DNA from 4 places in the Yersinia kristensenii genome. Region 3 is predicted to be linked to each of the others. Evidence: riboswitches for the same ligand, from Rfam matches in the RefSeq annotation. Region 3 holds a riboswitch; each other region holds the start of a gene.

Region 1 (4,214 bases), 1.8 Mb from region 3:
TCTATCCACAGCACGGAATCGACCACCGGATACAGACCAAGGCGCTGTTTGGTGGCGGGGAAACCTTTCTCAGCAGAAAATAAAGCATGATTAGACGGGCTCATTATTCGCCTCCACTTTCAGACTGGCGGGGGCGTGATGTGATTTATTGATATATAACTCACTACCACGGGAGCGGAACTCAGCTGACATTTGCTCCATACCGGATTGCAAAACTTCGATAGGTTGGGCTGCTGTTCCTTGTGACGCTGCCAGTTCTTGCTTCGCGGCATAATCGCGCACTTCCTGCGAAATTTTCATTGAGCAGAATTTCGGCCCACACATGGAGCAGAAATGCGCCACTTTGCCGGATTCTTGTGGCAGGGTTTCATCGTGGTAAGCACGCGCGGTTTCGGGGTCGAGAGCCAAATTGAATTGATCTTCCCAACGGAATTCAAAACGTGCTTTTGACATGGCGTTGTCGCGGATTTGCGCACCGGGGTGGCCTTTTGCTAAATCAGCAGCATGAGCAGCAATTTTATAAGTAATAAGTCCTTGTTTTACATCTTCTTTATTAGGTAAGCCAAGGTGCTCTTTGGGCGTGACATAACACAGCATGGCGCAGCCAAACCAGCCAATCATCGCCGCACCTATGCCGGAGGTGAAATGGTCATAGCCGGGGGCAATGTCGGTGGTCAAGGGGCCTAAGGTATAAAATGGCGCTTCGTGGCAATGCTCCAATTCTTCAGTCATATTGCGGCGAATCATTTGCATTGGCACATGCCCAGGGCCTTCAATCATCACCTGCACATCATATTCCCAGGCAATTTTGGTCAATTCGCCCAAGGTATGCAGCTCAGCGAATTGGGCTTCATCATTGGCATCCTGAATGGAGCCAGGGCGCAGGCCATCACCCAGTGATAATGAAACATCATAAGTCGCGCAGATCTGGCAGATTTCGCGGAAATGCTGATACAGGAAATTCTCCTGATGATGGGAAAGACACCATTTCGCCATAATCGACCCACCACGGGAGACGATACCGGTCAGGCGTTTGGCGGTCATCGGCACATAACGCAGCAACACACCGGCATGAATAGTAAAGTAATCAACCCCTTGTTCGGCCTGTTCTAGCAAGGTGTCGCGGAACATTTCCCAGGTGAGGTTCTCCGCCACGCCATTCACTTTTTCCAGCGCCTGATAGATAGGGACAGTGCCAATGGGGACTGGGCTATTACGCAGTATCCATTCACGGGTTTCATGAATATAGCGGCCAGTGGACAAATCCATCACGGTGTCAGCCCCCCAGCGGGTCGACCACACCAGTTTTTCCACTTCTTCCTCAATGGAGGAGGTCACGGCAGAATTGCCGATGTTGGCGTTCACTTTCACCAAAAAGTTACGGCCAATAATCATCGGCTCAGATTCGGGGTGGTTAATATTCGCGGGGATGATAGCTCGACCGGCGGCGACTTCCTGTCGGACAAACTCTGCGGTGATATTGTCGGGCAGATGCGCGCCAAATGTTTGCCCCGGATGCTGCTGGCGTAATATTTCACTGTGAATACGTTCACGGCCCATATTTTCCCGCAGGGCGATAAACTCCATTTCTGGGGTGATTTTACCGGCTCGGGCGTAATGCAACTGGGTCACACATTGGCCCGCAAGGGCTTTTTTCGGACGCGGCAGATGCTCAAAACGCAAATGGTCCAAACCCTCATCGGCCAAGCGCTGTTGGGTAAAGCCGGAACTGACCGAGCTGAGCGCGGCAGTATCCTGACGATCGGCTATCCAGTTCTCGCGCAGTTTGGGTAAACCGGCATGCACATCCAGCTTAGCGCTGGGATCGCCATAAGGGCCGGAGGTGTCATACACCGGGATAGCTTCATTTTCTTCATAGTGAGGTGAGTCCTTACCGCCCCCGATCAATGTTGGGCTGAGTTGGATCTCGCGCATGGGAACTTGAATATCGGGCCGTGAGCCTTGCAGATAAATTCGTTGTGAATTAGGGAAGGTAACCCCTTGCAGGGTATCAATAAACTGCTGGGCTTCTTCACGTTGTGCCTTGCGCGGGCGTGATGGGTTTTTAGTGGTGACATTATTAGACATAGCAATTCCTACCAATGTGGTTAAGGGGAAAATTGCTTGTCTGGAGCTTGGCGGGAGTAACGATGTTGGCCAGTGACCGGCAGCCACCTGTCAGGGGAATGCCGGGCCTGTAGCGATAAATTACTCTTGTTCCCTTCGCGGGTATTAACCCGATCAGGTTCCGCGGATCCCGAATTAACGGTCTCAGCCTGCGTTTGTTTTCCTCAGAAAACAGGTGCTAGGCACTCCGACAAGAATCGTTACTATACGAGGTTGAATTAAAACTACAAGCCCGTGCTGATCAGTGGGCTATTTTACCTGCTCTGTTTGAATAACTGGCTGGGCGGCTTGCCACGACTCGGCCGCCCATTGAATTAATTGATCTTCCAGCCGAAAACGGGCATCAAGTGATTCGCCGATATCAGATAAAGCTTGTTGAAACTCGGTGCAGCTATCGTCATCTATCTCAATGTTTGTATAGCGATCATGGAATGCCATGATAGTTTGAGTGTTATTTTTCAAAGCAGGATAAACTTTGGTGGTCAGAGCCATTTTCGGGCTGGATGCGCCTTCCACCTGTTTGATAATTCTGTCGTAGATATTGAAATGTCCGGAGGAGAGATAATCCACCAGATTATGACAAAAGTTCTCCAGCGCTTTTTCATTAAGCGGGGTATGCTTTTCTTTTTGCGGCTTAATACCGATCACTGTGCAATACGAGACTAAAAGTTCTTTACGTGCATGAAGCCATTGATCAATTAATTCATTACTGCCGCCAACGCGTTGAGTCAGGCTTTCCAGTCGGTTGAGCATGATCGACTCCGTAAGTAAGAAAAAGTAAAAGTGGGTTACAAAAATGTAACAAGCCGGATTCTAGATTGCCAGTGAAGTCGAGGTTGTGCAACAACGATATGGAACTACAACTTACAGGTAAAGAAAGTGGCTGGTGGATTGTCAGCCACGAGAACAAATTATGGTTACCAAACGGGGAGTTACCGCAGGGTAATGCAGCCAATTGGTCATTACAGGGCGCGACCGCACGGCAGATTGGTGAATGGCAAGGGCAGGCTGTTTGGCTGATTCGCCAGATGATGTCCACCGAGATGGGTTCAGTACGGCAATTGCTGGATGTCGATCGCGGTTTGTTTCAACTGGCGGGGCGCGGCGTACAATTGGCCGAGTTTTATCGATCTCACCGCTATTGTGGCTATTGTGGGCATCAAATGCATGCCAGCCGCACCGAGTGGGCTTGTCTGTGTAATCATTGCCGTGAACGTTATTATCCACAAATCGCCCCTTGCGTGATTGTTGCCATTCGCCGTGGTGATGAAATTTTATTGGCGCAACATGTTCGCCATCGTGGCGGTATTAACACTGTGTTGGCCGGGTTTGTCGAAGTGGGGGAGACGCTGGAACAGGCGGTTTCCCGCGAAGTGCTGGAAGAAAGTAATATCCACATTAAAAACCTGCGCTATGTGACGTCACAGCCGTGGCCATTCCCGCATTCACTGATGATGGCCTTTATGGCGGAGTATGATAGCGGTGAGCTACAACACGATCCTAAAGAGCTGTTGAATGCCGGTTGGTATCGCTATGACCAATTGCCATTACTGCCGCCGCCAGGCACCGTGGCACGCCGACTGATTGAAGATACCGTCGTATTATGTCGCGAAGAGCAGTTCAATGCGGGTGAGTAGCTAAAAACCGCCATTAGCCGCAACAGGAAAGTATTATCTGGCATGCTACAATGCGTGGAGATAATCAAGGGAGCTTTATCATGAATGAGTTGAAAAACGATCGTTATCTGCGCGCTTTACTACGCCAGCCGGTAGATGTGACTCCGGTGTGGATGATGCGCCAGGCAGGCCGCTATTTGCCAGAGTATAAAGCCACCCGTGCTATTGCCGGGGATTTTATGTCGCTGTGCAAAAATGCTGAGTTGGCCTGTGAAGTGACGATGCAACCCTTGCGTCGTTATCCGCTGGATGCGGCGATTCTTTTTTCAGACATTCTGACCATTCCTGATGCTATGGGGTTGGGGCTCTACTTTGAAACCGGCGAAGGCCCGCGTTTTCAATCCCCCATTACCTGCCGGGCTGATGTTGAAAAACTGCCCATTCCCGATCCAGAACAAGAATTGGGCTATG
Region 2 (4,214 bases), 1.5 Mb from region 3:
CGCAGATATTGCGATGTATGAAGCCAAAAATAGTGGCCGCAACCGCTGGAGTTTTTATTCCAGTGAAATGAATGACCGCCTAATGCAACGCAGCGAGTTAGAGCGTTTCTTGCGCCAAGCTATTAAACACAATGAATTCAACCTTTACTATCAGCCGCGCTATCGTATTGCAGGAACCAAACTTACAGGTGCCGAAGCGCTGGTGCGCTGGAACCACCCGGTGTTGGGGCTGCTGATGCCAGATCAATTTATTGCTTTGGCAGAAGAGACCGGCCTTATTACCGCCATCAGCGATTGGACGATGCTTCAAGCCTGTCAGGATGCAGCTACATGGCCCGCCTCACTGATTGTTTCAGTCAATATATCTGCCATTGAATTCCGCAGCCAACATCTTATTGAGCGAGTGCGACAAGTTTTGCGGCAGACCGGGTTACCGAGCCACCGGCTGGAGTTAGAAATCACTGAGCGGATAATGATTGAAGATGCAGATGGCGCCTTTAAAACCATGACCGCATTGAAAGCCTTGGGCGTGCGTTTATCAATGGATGATTTTGGGACTGGATATTCCTCACTGAATTATCTGCGCCGCTTCCCATTCGATGGTTTGAAAATTGATAAGAGCTTTATTGATGAGCTGACGCAGTCCCGTGAAGGGCAATCAATTGTCGAGGGAATTATTAACCTCGGCCACGCGCTCTCTATGACCGTGACCGCCGAAGGCGTTGAAACCACAGAACAACTTGAGCATCTACAAGCGTTAATGTGCGATGAAGCCCAAGGTTATCTTCTGGGTAAGCCAATGAAATTAAATGAATTATTAAATATTACTCATCAAACAGATAATGATAAATAAAACATCAAGAAAAATGGCTCAGCCTCTGGATAAATGACTTACAAAGGCTGAGCCGCAGCAGTTTTACTGAGTGGGTTGGCTTTTTAATTTGAAGTTAACAATATCGTAAACCAAACCATCTATTGTACTTTTGACTTGTTCTGCAGAAATCGGTACGCCGCTGTTACTGACATCCTTACCATAAGCTTTGCGTACGACGACAATAACGGGTTTGCCGGTATTAGAATCAATAACCTGTAATTCCAAATAAAGCGCAGTATGTTGGGTGCGGTTACCGGTCGCCGCCATAGTTCCGGCAATAACAGCGGCTATTGGAATCATCTCATAGACTTGAATATCTTTATCTTCCGCAGAAACTGCGGTAATTGCACCTCGTACAATCAAAATATTGTGTTTTTTCGGTGAATTGACTAGCGGTAATTGTTGGCTAACGGCCTGTTTAAGCCTTTTATTCGCGTAAGCTAATATTTCATCTAATGTTTTCTGACTTACTCGTTGAGTTGGGCTTGATCTTGGATAATAGACCAACGGCGTATAATAAATGCCAGTGTATTTATCAACATTGAAATCGGGTGAAACCCAACGCAATACTTTCTGGCCACTTGCGGATTCAGATTCTTGTAACTTACTGTAATCACCAAGAAAACCAGAGTACTGCGCACTGGTTGTGACCTTTGAGGCGCATCCTGCCATTAATATCCCGACGGCAAACAGCGCCGCTATCTTATAACTGTTCAGAATGGCCATTATATTTTCCTATATGTTCATTAGGGAACTAAAAAAACAGAGATGTGGAAATAGACCGGGAAGACAAAAGAGTCAGAATGTCCTCTATTTAAATGTTAAACCATGGCAAAATATTTGCTGAATATAAATTCAAAAATTAAAAGCCCCCGCAGAGGCTGATCATTAAATTTAATCTGAGAATAAAATCTTGGCAGGATAGAGAGAAGATCGGGCAAGAGTTAAGACACCAGAGTCTCCAATTGATAAAGGCCATCAAGAAATGCGGGAATAAAACTCCCCGGCCCAGCGACGCGTTGAGATACCTGCCCGCCGACTTGCGACATAATTCGGCAAGCGGTAGCAACATGGTGCAAACGATCCCCGTCTAGCGCACAAAATGCCGCCACCACCGCAGACAGCGCACAACCAGTGCCCACCACCCGGGTCATCAGCTTATCACCGCCAGCCACGGCAAAATCGCGTTGACCATCAGTGACATAATCTACCTCACCGGTTACGGCAACCACCGTCTGGGCCTGTCGGGCCAATTGGCGAGCAGCAGGTAAAGCTGCCAGCGACGTATCCACACTATCCACTCCGCGCCCCATGGTCGCCATACCACTCAATGCCATGATCTCCGAGGCGTTTCCACGTATAGCCGCAGGTTTTAGTGTGAGTAAATGGCGGGCGAAATCAGTACGATATGCCAGCCCGCCCACCGCAACGGGGTCCAGCACCCAGGGTGTTCCCGCTTGATTAGCCGCGATTACCGCGCTCAACATGGACTCTGCTCGCGCCCGATGCAGCGTTCCAATATTAATAAGCAAACTGTTCGCCATAGCACTGAATTGCGCGGTTTCTTCCGGCTCTACCACCATGGCGGGGAAAGCCCCCAGAGCGAGCAACACATTAGCGGTAAATGACTGCACCACTTCATTGGTCAGACAATGCACCAATGGCGGCGTGGCACGGAATTGATGCCAACTGGCGGTAGCCCGTGCATCTGGGAAAAGAGTGGGTGAAATAGAGGTGTCAGTGTGGATGGTATTCATAGTGTCCCCTCACCGGCGAACAGGAAGGGGAGGCCTTGTTTAAGGCACCGCAACTTCCCTCCGCTGGCATAATCCAGATCAGGTCATACGGGTCTTATCTCAGCCACACCAGATTAAACGGTGGGCACCCCGAGTCAACGAACTTCATTATTAACACGTTAACCCATATTCATCACTCAGAATGATACAATTTTGCTGAATATAGTTTTAATTGCTCGCATTATCATGTTGATAGAATAAAACCTCATATTCTCAATGGGATAACTCAAAAACCATTAGCGAATTTTTAGTATTTTTATCCTCAAACTTGGCCTATCTTAGGGAGCATTATTCTGCCTTTTAATGGTGATTCTGATGCCAAATTCTGCTTTATCCCCGCTAATGCCCGCATTTGAGCACCATCAGACTCATCTTTCTCTTACCTCGCCACAAATACAGCTATCTTGTGGCAAATGGCTGCCGCCCAATGCTGAGTGGATGCCAGAACCCTTGTGGCAAGGTATTAAGCTGATTCTGGTGCTGCGCGGCTCATTGCAATGCCGCCTGGAAAATCAGGAAAACATCACCATCAGCAGCCCAACACTCTGTGTGATTGCCAATCATGAAGAAAATATCAGCCACCAGCGTTTTACCCCCGACACTTCAATGCATTATGCCAGTGTGCGTTTAGATGCCGAGATGCTCGACTCCCTCGAAATATCTGACCTGCCGCTATTGCAGCGGGCAACTCAGCACGGGCCACAGTTATTGTGCCAGCCCGCCAGTAAACCGATGCAGGCGCTGGTGCAACAAATGATAACCAACCCACTGCAAGGGAAATTCCGCGATTTGTATCTGGCAGGTAAAGCATTGGAACTCAGCGCTTTTGCACTGGAGCAGCTACAGGGACAGCACACGCCCACTAACCCACCGCGCCTTAATCAGGCGGATATTGAGCGCATCCATCAGGCCCGCGAATTACTGGCCGCCGACCTGGCTAATGCCCCAACACTCTATCAATTGGCCCGTCAAGTGGGGTTAAACGTGCGCAAGTTGAATCATGGTTTTAAAATGTTACTGGGCTGCACCGTCGCCGCCTGCTTACAAGAGCTGCGCTTGCAACAAGGCTACCGTCTGCTGGTCAGCGGCGACTGCCCAATAGCTAATGTGGCCTGGTCGGTAGGCTATACCCCAGCTCACTTCTCAACCGCATTTCGTAAACGTTTTGGTTTGTCGCCTCACACACTGCGCCAATAATTCAGTCTCTTTTCATTAAGTTATATTTTATCTAAAACAATAGTCGCAGAAATTAAAGTGACTGCGCTGTGGCTTGAATACAAATGAGATACATTCCCATTTTTGGGAAATGACCTCTAGGAAAGCCACATTATGACGTCCCATTTACGCCATTTACTACCACCAGCGGCATTCATTGCTTTATGCTTCCCGGCCCTGAGCCAGGCTGACAGCGATAAAAAAGCGGCAGCAGATACGCTTATCGTGACCGCCAAACAGGCTGAATCCCCCACTGGGCCGGTCAACGGTTATATTGCGACCCGCAGCAGCACCGCCACCAAAACCGATACCCCGCTGATTGAAACGCC
Region 3 (4,214 bases):
CTTTGGCAGCGTTTTAGTGGTTTGCCCACAGAAACCACTTTGCAGGAGCTGGCTGAGGTGCTCTGTTGCTCGCGCCGCCATGTGCGCTCTTTATTGGGCAGTATGCAGCAAGAGGGTTGGCTGAGTTGGCAGGCGGAAGCCGGCCGTGGTAAGCGCTCACAACTGACCTTCCTCTGTTCCGGATTGGCCTTACAACAACAGCGGGCCGAAGAGTTGTTGGAACAAGAAAGTATTGATCAACTGGTGCAGTTGGTCGGGGATAAAAAAGCGGTGCGCCAAATGCTGCTATCCCAGTTGGGGCGCAGCTTCCGGCAAGGTAAACATATTCTGCGGGTGCTCTATTACCGGCCATTACAAAACCTATTACCCGGCACCGCGTTGCGCCGCTCAGAAACTCATATGGTGCGGCAGATTTTTAACGGCCTGACGCGGATAAATGAGGAAAATGGGGAACTGGAACCTGATTTATCTCATCACTGGCAAGCCATCAGCCCATTACATTGGCGCTTTTATTTGCGCCCAGCCATTCATTTTCATCATGGCCGTGAGCTGGAAATGAATGATGTGATTACCAGCCTGACTCGGTTAATCCCCCAACCGCTGTTTTCGCATATCACGGCAGTGCGCTCGCCGACGCCGTATGTGATTGATGTGCATCTCAGCGCCCCGGATAACTGGTTGCCGTGGTTGTTGGGCAGTGTGCACGCCATGATCTTGCCGCAAGAGTGGGAAAATCAGCCGGATTTTCGTCGGCATCCGGTCGGGACAGGCCCTTATTCTGTGATTCGAAATCACCATAGCCAATTGAAAATTCAGGCATTTGATAATTATTTTGGTTTTCGCGCACTGATTGATGAGGTCAATATTTGGGTATTACCGGAGCTGTCTGAAGAATTGGTTTATTCTGGTGTGCAATTGCAAGCTGACGATACCAGTAAAAATGAGCTGGAAAGTCGGCTGGAAGAAGGCTGTTATTTTCTGCTATTCGACCAGCGCTCACCCCAAACCTGCCATCCTGACATCCGCCGTTGGCTGTGTGAACTCATCACCCCCGTCGCCCTACTCAGCCATGCCGATCCCTTTTATCAGCGCTACTGGTCACCGGCTTATGGCATGTTGCCGCGCTGGCATCATAACCGGCTCACCGTATTGGAACCTAAACCAGAAGGTCTGACCGAACTGACACTGACGTTTTACAGTCACCATTCAGAGTTTGATGCTATCAGCCAAACCTTGACCACATTATTAGCTGCACATGGGGTCAAATTGCTCATAAATGTGGTGGATTATGTCAGTTGGTATCAGGGGGATGCGCAGAGCGACATCTGGCTCGGCAGCGCCAATTTTTATCTGCCATTAGATTTCTCATTATTTGCCACCTTGTATGAGCTGCCACTGCTGCAATATTGCCTGGATGAAAAACTGCACCAAGATGTTGAATTATGGCGAAATAATGCCCTGCCGATGGCGGAATGGAGCCAGCGCTTGGTCAGCCAGAATCAATTTCACCCACTGTTCCATCACTGGCTAGAATTATATGGGCAGCACAGTATGCGCGGGGTGCGCATGAACACACTCGGCTGGTTTGACTTCAAATCGGCCTGGTTTACGCCGCCAGAGGGCTAAACTCGCTTTCGCCCGCCCCAATTAAACTCTACAATAGCGCCGTCTCAACGGGGTGCAAGAACATCGCTAGCCAAGTTCAATCCGGTGCCGCAAGTGTTAAAAACACAGCGAGCCGGGTTCAGACAGTGGCGGACAGCACGGAGAAACCGGAGCGTACTTGAAGTACGTGAGGATTTCGAGTACTGCCCAACGCTGTATCAACCACGGCGCAGCACGTTTTTGCTGAGAGCAAACCCGTCGAACCTGATCCGGTTAACACCGGCGGAGGGATTTGAGAAAAATAACGCCGTATCATCTTGATATTTATGTTATTTACCGCCTCAGATACCTTTGCCACCTTTATCCTTAAGGAGTGCAAAGTGTTTAAACGCATGATTTCCTGCTTGTTTTTGCTGTCTGCTGCTGCCGTCGCTGCTGATAAACCCACATTGACTGTTTATACCTATGATTCTTTCGCGGCTGATTGGGGCCCCGGGCCGTCGATTAAAAAAGCCTTTGAAGCCGAGTGTGATTGCCAGCTGAAATTTGTAGCACTGGAAGACGGTGTTTCCCTGCTGAACCGCTTGCGGATGGAGGGTAAAAATAGTCAGGCCGATGTGGTGTTAGGCTTAGATAACAATCTGGTTCAAGCGGCAGAGCAAACCGGATTATTCGTGCCGAGTCAGGTAGATACCAGCGACCTAACTTTGCCGGAAAAATGGCAGAATAACACTTTCGTCCCCTACGATTACGGCTATTTTGCTTTTGTGTATGACAAAAACAAACTGAAAAACCCGCCGAAAAGCCTGCAAGAATTGGTCGACAGCCAAGAGCCGTGGAAAGTGATTTATCAAGACCCGCGCACCAGCACACCGGGCCTCGGTTTAATGTTGTGGATGCAAAAAGTCTATGGCGACCAAGCCCCGCAAGCATGGCAAAAATTAGCGAAAAAAACCGTCACCGTGACCAAAGGCTGGAGCGAAGCTTACGGCTTGTTCCTAAAAGGTGAAGGCGATTTAGTGCTGAGCTATACCACTTCTCCGGCTTACCATCTGATTGAAGAGAAGAAAGACAACTATGCCGCGGCCAATTTTAGCGAAGGCCATTATCTGCAAGTGGAAGTGGCCGGTGTGGTGGCGTCCAGCAAACAACCGGAACTGGCGCAGCGCTTTATGCAGTTTATGGTCACCCCTGCATTCCAGAATCATATTCCGACCGGCAACTGGATGTATCCAGTGATCAAAATGGATTTACCGGCTGGATTTGAAACACTCACCGTGCCGCAAAAAGCTTTACAGTTTGATGCAAAAGACGTGGCAGATAATCGCGGTAAATGGATTCAAACATGGCAATCCGCCGTCAGCCATTAATCGCCCCCTGGCTGTGGCCGGGGCTGCTGGCGGCCTTGCTGATAGTCGGTGTCGCCTTGCTGGCGTTCAGCGCTATCTGGCGTCATGCCCCGGCAGCCGACTGGCAAAGCATCTGGCATGACCGCTATCTGTGGCATGTGATTCGCTTCACTTTCTGGCAGGCGTTTCTTTCTGCGCTGCTGTCCGTTATTCCGGCGATTTTTTTGGCGCGCGCCTTATACCGCCGCCGCTTCCCTGGCCGCCAACTGATGCTGCGCTTATGCGCCATGACACTGGTGCTGCCGGTGCTGGTCGCCATTTTTGGCATTCTGACAGTGTATGGCCGCCAAGGTTGGCTGGCGGCGCTGTTGGGCTGGCTGGGGGGTGGATTACCGCTTCTCACCCTATGGTTTACAAGGGATTTTGCTGGCGCATATTTTCTTTAATATGCCGCTGGCGACCCGCTTGTTATTGCAGTCATTGGAAAGCATTGCCGTTGAACAGCGCCAGTTAGCCGCCCAATTGGGCATGAACGGCTGGCAGCATTTTCGCTGGGTCGAATGGCCCTATCTGCGCCGCCAAATTCTGCCGACTGCCGCGCTGATTTTCATGCTGTGTTTTGCCAGCTTTGCCACCGTGCTTTCTCTGGGGGGCGGGCCGCAAGCCACCACCATCGAACTGGCTATTTATCAGGCGCTTAGCTATGACTACGATTTGGGGCGCGCCGCATTATTGGCACTGATTCAACTGGGCTGTTGCCTGGGCTTGGTGGTGCTGAGCCAACGGCTAAGTTCAGTGTTAGCGGTGGGGAATACCCACGGTCAGGAGTGGCGTAGTCAGCAAGACAGTTCGTGGTCGCGCATTAGCGATACCTTGTTAATCGGGGCAGCATTATTATTGATGGTGCCGCCATTACTCGCCGTCGTGATTGATGGCAGCAATAAAACAATCTTGACCGTGCTACAGCAACCGGCGCTGTGGCAAGCTTTCTTTACCTCACTGATCATCGCCATTGGCGCAGGATTATTGTGTGTCACTCTGACCATGATGCTGCTATGGAGTAGCCGTGAGCTGAAACTGCGCCACCACGCAGCTTACGGACAAGCCTTGGATATCAGCGGCATGGTGATTCTGGCGATGCCGGGGATCGTGCTGGCCACCGGTTTTTTCTTATTACTCAATGACACGCTGGGCTTGCCGCAATCACCTTATGCATTGGTGATTTTGACCAATGCGCTGATGGCGGTGCCCTATGCATTA
Region 4 (4,214 bases), 500 kb from region 3:
GTATCGCCGCAGCAACAAGACAATGGAGGGTTTTGTGACCTTTCATTATCGAAATCCTTATTATCTGGTTAATCTACTCGCCAAGTATTGAATAGGCCTCATTGGCATGCGTGATAGTAGTTTGCATGTCTATGACCCTTAACTGTAGGAAAAGTTGATCTATAGCACGAATTTTCATCCTAATTCTCGTTATAGCGCAATCTGTATGACAGCTTGATGTAAGCTATAAACCAGACAATGTTCAGTTGATAAACCTACTCCAGAAGGCCCTGCTATGTTGACCCTTGAGTTGCCCGAAGCCCCCAAGAAGCTGTATTACTCTGCTGGGGATGCCCATCCGCTAGATAAGCTTGAGAGCGATAAAATCGTCCAAATGGTGATCGACCTGGATGTTGCCAACTCTGACAGTGAGCACTATGTTACCGGCTGGATGGGGCTAAATAGCGTGGTGGTGATACGGAATTATCAAAATAAGCGCGGTACCGCCAATGGTTTTGTGCTGAACAAAGGGGATCAATATCGGCTGAGTATTCAGTCGATTGAGTTTCGTATCCCCAAGATGGTGTTGTGGATGAGTTTTCGCCGCAAGCCCCGCACCATGGAGTTAATAACTTACGAAACATTAGGCGACCAACCCAGTGGTATGCAGCAATATCGTAATATTCTCGAAGAGGAATTACGCCAGCAACTGGATGAAGATTGGCGCGAACTGAACGATTATCTGGGCGCGGCTTGTTGGCAAATCGAAAATAATGTTCCTTTGTGGCAGCAAGCGCATCGAGAAATAACTTTGGATGCCATCAACCAACTCGCGGCAGCCTCCATTTTTCGGACCAAACATTTGCAAACTGATGGTAATTATGCCGGTTTCTGGGCGGGAGAATACTTTTTTGCCGTCAGACAACCTACGGCAGATAACCCCTTGCCAGCGATGCAAATTTCCTGGCGGGAAGGCGAAAAAGACATCGGTAGCTATCAGTTCGATCTGATAAAAGATGAAGCAGGCGAGCCGAAGTTGCTATTGTGCATTCGCCCGCGCAAAGGGGCTAAAAGTTACCTGCTTAACCGTTTTGATGCTCAGCATTTGCAGCGTGCCGTCGCGATGTTTACCATGACACAGCGCTATTTACTGGCGTAATAATCCCATCGGCTTCAGCACCCAGAGTCAGTGATTCGGGTACATGAGCACAGCTAACCCCCCTGCGGCTTCAAGGGCAAAAAGATACCCAAAGCCATTGGAGTTGCAGGTAGGCGGCAAGTGAATACATCCCGATGAGCTGACATCAGTCAGTGATTCGGGTACATGAGCACAGCTAACACCCCTGCGGCTTCAAGGGCAAAAAGATACCCAAAGCCATTGGAGTTGCAGGTAGGCGGCAAGTGAATACATCCCGATGAGCTGACATCAGTCAGTGATTCGGGTACGTGAGCGCAGCTAACACCCCTGCGGCTTCAAGGGAGCAGGGTATCACCACCATGGGTGGAAATGGTGCACCGGCCCGATCCCCTGCCCCACTTCGAGGGTATCGGCCTGCTCCAGCGCCCCTTGTAGATAGTCTTTGGCTGCTCTCACGGTGTCGGCCCAACTCGCGTGCCGTGGGCGCAATGCCGCCAGTGCTGCCGATAAGGTGCAACCGGTGCCGTGGGTATGTCGGGTATTAACCCGGCGCGTCACAAAGCGCTGCTCACCCTGCGCGGTAAATAACCAATCAGGGCTTTCTTGGCCGCTCAGATGCCCGCCTTTCATCAATACCCCCTGACAGCCCAGAGCCAACAGCGCTCGTCCCTGTTCACACATTTCTTGCTCATTATGTGCGGGCTGACAATCAAGTAGTGCTGCGGCTTCCGGCAAATTAGGTGTAATCAAAGCAACTTGCGGGAGCAGTAAGCGGCGCACGGCATCAACGGCCTCAGGTGCGAGCAACGGATCCCCGCTTTTGGCAACCATTACGGTATCTAACACTACAAATGGGATAGGATAACGGCGCAGTTGCATAGCAACAATATCGACAATTTCCGCATTTGCCAGCATGCCGATTTTAGCGCTATCGATACGCACATCACTGAGAACAGAATCTAATTGAGCAGCAACAAAGGCCGGTTCGATGGGATAGACCGACTGCACACCACGGGTATTTTGCGCCACTAAAGCGGTAATAACACTGGTGCCGTAGGCCTGTAATGCAGAAAAGGTTTTTAGATCAGCCTGGATACCGGCACCGCCGCTTGGGTCAGTTCCGGCAATAGTTAACACATTGATTCGCTTCATTAATATACTTCCCTACGCTGGCATAATCCAGATCAGGTAATACGGGTAATATCTCAGCCATACCACTCTTTGTGGAGGCACCCCGAGTCAGAATTGTTATTATCACGGGCAAGTGATAGAAGATCAATCATGCATTCACCAAATCAATGTTCAACTCAGCAATCTTGGAGAGATAACCGAAGAATGAGCATCCAGATTCGTCAGTATCAGGAAAGTGACCGGCCATTTTTGCGCACTTTGTATTTGGCATCACGTCGGGCAGCTTTTAGCTGGCTGGATGGGGAGCGTTTTCATCTGGAGGATTTTGATAGCGCCATCCTTGACGAGACCATTTTGGTCGCTATTGACGGCGATAATCATCTGGGTTTTGCTTCCATATTTATAGCGGAGAACTTCCTGCATAATCTATTTGTTGCCCCTCACATTCAGCAACGTGGGGTCGGTAAGGCTTTATTGCTGGCGGCACAAAATCTATTTACCGGCCAGGGTTCATTAAAGTGCCTGACAAAAAACCAGCAAGCACGGGTATTTTATCAAAAGCATGGTTGGGTGGAAATTGCTACGGGGAAAAGCCATGATGGCGACTATATTTTGATGCATTGGCATAATTAAAAAGTTAAATAAGGATAATATTGATAATATTGAGTAGAAATTTAAATAAGGTAAAAACCTGATTAATGTGCAGTTGGCTACCTCCCTATAACACGTCATGCTACAGTTAAACTCAAATGTCACTTGAATAAACTTAATTAAGGATAACTATGCTGACCGTATCTGGAAGTTCAAATTCATTCACAGTAAATCTCGCCAAAATCAATAACATCTCATCGGGAATAAATAGTGAACAGCAGAAAATTGGCACTCGATATGAAGCAATAGACCATATTAAGACCTTGACCCATGATAAATATGGCGAACTATTTGAAGTGGAAAACACTATTGGCAGCTTAAATGGTAAAACAGAAGTCCCACTAAGGTCGATTGAACTCGCGAGTGGTGAAAAGCAATATTTTGCTACGGCCAAAATGGATCCCAGGAAATATTTCTATATTGAAGATAGCTTTGACAATCAATGGAATATGAAGGATTTATCTATTACAGACTATAACATACGTCACGTGGTTTTTATTTTCGGCTCTGAATTCTCTTCCAATACCTTTCCCATTGGCATGAATCTTTCGACCGAAAAGACAGAAGAAATTGACGATATTTATTATGTACACTGCCACCAGACAATTAAATTCGCGTTACATGAATCACGACTTGACGAAAATGAAATAAAACAAAAGTCAAAATTAATAAATAGTATTATTAATGAAAAAAAACCAGAATTAATACAGTTATTAAAAAACTGCACCTCCAGAAACATCAATTGTTCCAGTAAGGATGCGGTAAAACTTTGTGAGGAATTCCCCAAAATCTTTGATAGCACCGATACAGTCACACCCAATATGCAAATCAATGCACACAAACTGGTAAATGAACTTGAAAAAAATGGTTAAGCAAACAAAGGGAACTTGGTTCCCTTTGTTTTATCTTCTATTCTCCGCGTAATGCTTTAACATCATCGGCTTTGATATTCAGAGTGGGTTGGCCAAACTGTTGCAATAGATAATTGCTCAAACTGACAACCTGCTCATCCGTTAATGTGTTGGCAAAACCGGGCATAAAGACTTCGCCGTCATTAGTTTTGCGCGATACGCCATGCAATATCACGTTAATCATATTATTAGGTGTGGAAGCACCCACCGCCGAATTTTTCATCAATGATGGATAATAACCGTCTTTTACGCCCTCACCGGTAAAGCTGTGGCAACTGGCACAGTTTCCCAAATACAAGCGCGCGCCGTCAGTGTTATTATTCGCCGTGAAAGGTACGCCACGTAATGTATTAACACTGGTCGCCGACTGCCCCCAATCCGAACGGCTCTTAGTTTCGTCATTT

What was found. A riboswitch is a leader RNA that binds a small molecule or an ion and turns the genes downstream of it on or off. The one in region 3 is predicted to bind thiamine pyrophosphate.
Positions count from the first base shown of each region.
Region 1: another riboswitch for thiamine pyrophosphate. It lies ahead of thiC (phosphomethylpyrimidine synthase ThiC); the one in region 3 lies ahead of thiB (thiamine ABC transporter substrate binding subunit).
Region 2: another riboswitch for thiamine pyrophosphate. It lies ahead of thiM (hydroxyethylthiazole kinase); the one in region 3 lies ahead of thiB (thiamine ABC transporter substrate binding subunit).
Region 4: another riboswitch for thiamine pyrophosphate. It lies ahead of thiD (bifunctional hydroxymethylpyrimidine kinase/phosphomethylpyrimidine kinase); the one in region 3 lies ahead of thiB (thiamine ABC transporter substrate binding subunit).

Region 1 covers NZ_UHIY01000001.1:2,380,478-2,384,691, forward strand. The annotation lists gene thiE (thiamine phosphate synthase) at 1-104, opposite strand, end outside; gene thiC (phosphomethylpyrimidine synthase ThiC) at 91-2,088, opposite strand; TPP riboswitch at 2,202-2,327, opposite strand; gene DX162_RS10910 (Rsd/AlgQ family anti-sigma factor) at 2,377-2,880, opposite strand; gene nudC (NAD(+) diphosphatase) at 2,979-3,764, shown strand; gene hemE (uroporphyrinogen decarboxylase) at 3,845-4,214, shown strand, end outside.
Region 2 covers NZ_UHIY01000001.1:2,022,298-2,026,511, reverse strand. The annotation lists gene DX162_RS09355 (bifunctional diguanylate cyclase/phosphodiesterase) at 1-853, shown strand, start outside; gene DX162_RS09350 (DUF3313 domain-containing protein) at 917-1,600, opposite strand; gene thiM (hydroxyethylthiazole kinase) at 1,819-2,631, opposite strand; TPP riboswitch at 2,670-2,773, opposite strand; gene DX162_RS09340 (helix-turn-helix domain-containing protein) at 2,986-3,867, shown strand; gene DX162_RS09335 (TonB-dependent receptor plug domain-containing protein) at 4,000-4,214, shown strand, end outside.
Region 3 covers NZ_UHIY01000001.1:569,406-573,619, forward strand. The annotation lists gene sgrR (HTH-type transcriptional regulator SgrR) at 1-1,626, shown strand, start outside; RNA gene DX162_RS02680 (sX9 sRNA) at 1,721-1,794, opposite strand; TPP riboswitch at 1,819-1,913, shown strand; gene thiB (thiamine ABC transporter substrate binding subunit) at 1,986-2,975, shown strand; partial or broken gene thiP (thiamine/thiamine pyrophosphate ABC transporter permease ThiP) at 2,951-4,214, shown strand, end outside.
Region 4 covers NZ_UHIY01000001.1:73,796-78,009, forward strand. The annotation lists gene DX162_RS00335 (inhibitor of vertebrate lysozyme family protein) at 1-46, opposite strand, end outside; gene DX162_RS00340 (hypothetical protein) at 275-1,138, shown strand; gene thiD (bifunctional hydroxymethylpyrimidine kinase/phosphomethylpyrimidine kinase) at 1,469-2,269, opposite strand; TPP riboswitch at 2,262-2,364, opposite strand; gene DX162_RS00350 (GNAT family N-acetyltransferase) at 2,453-2,881, shown strand; gene DX162_RS00355 (hypothetical protein) at 3,031-3,771, shown strand; gene DX162_RS00360 (cytochrome c) at 3,809-4,214, opposite strand, start outside.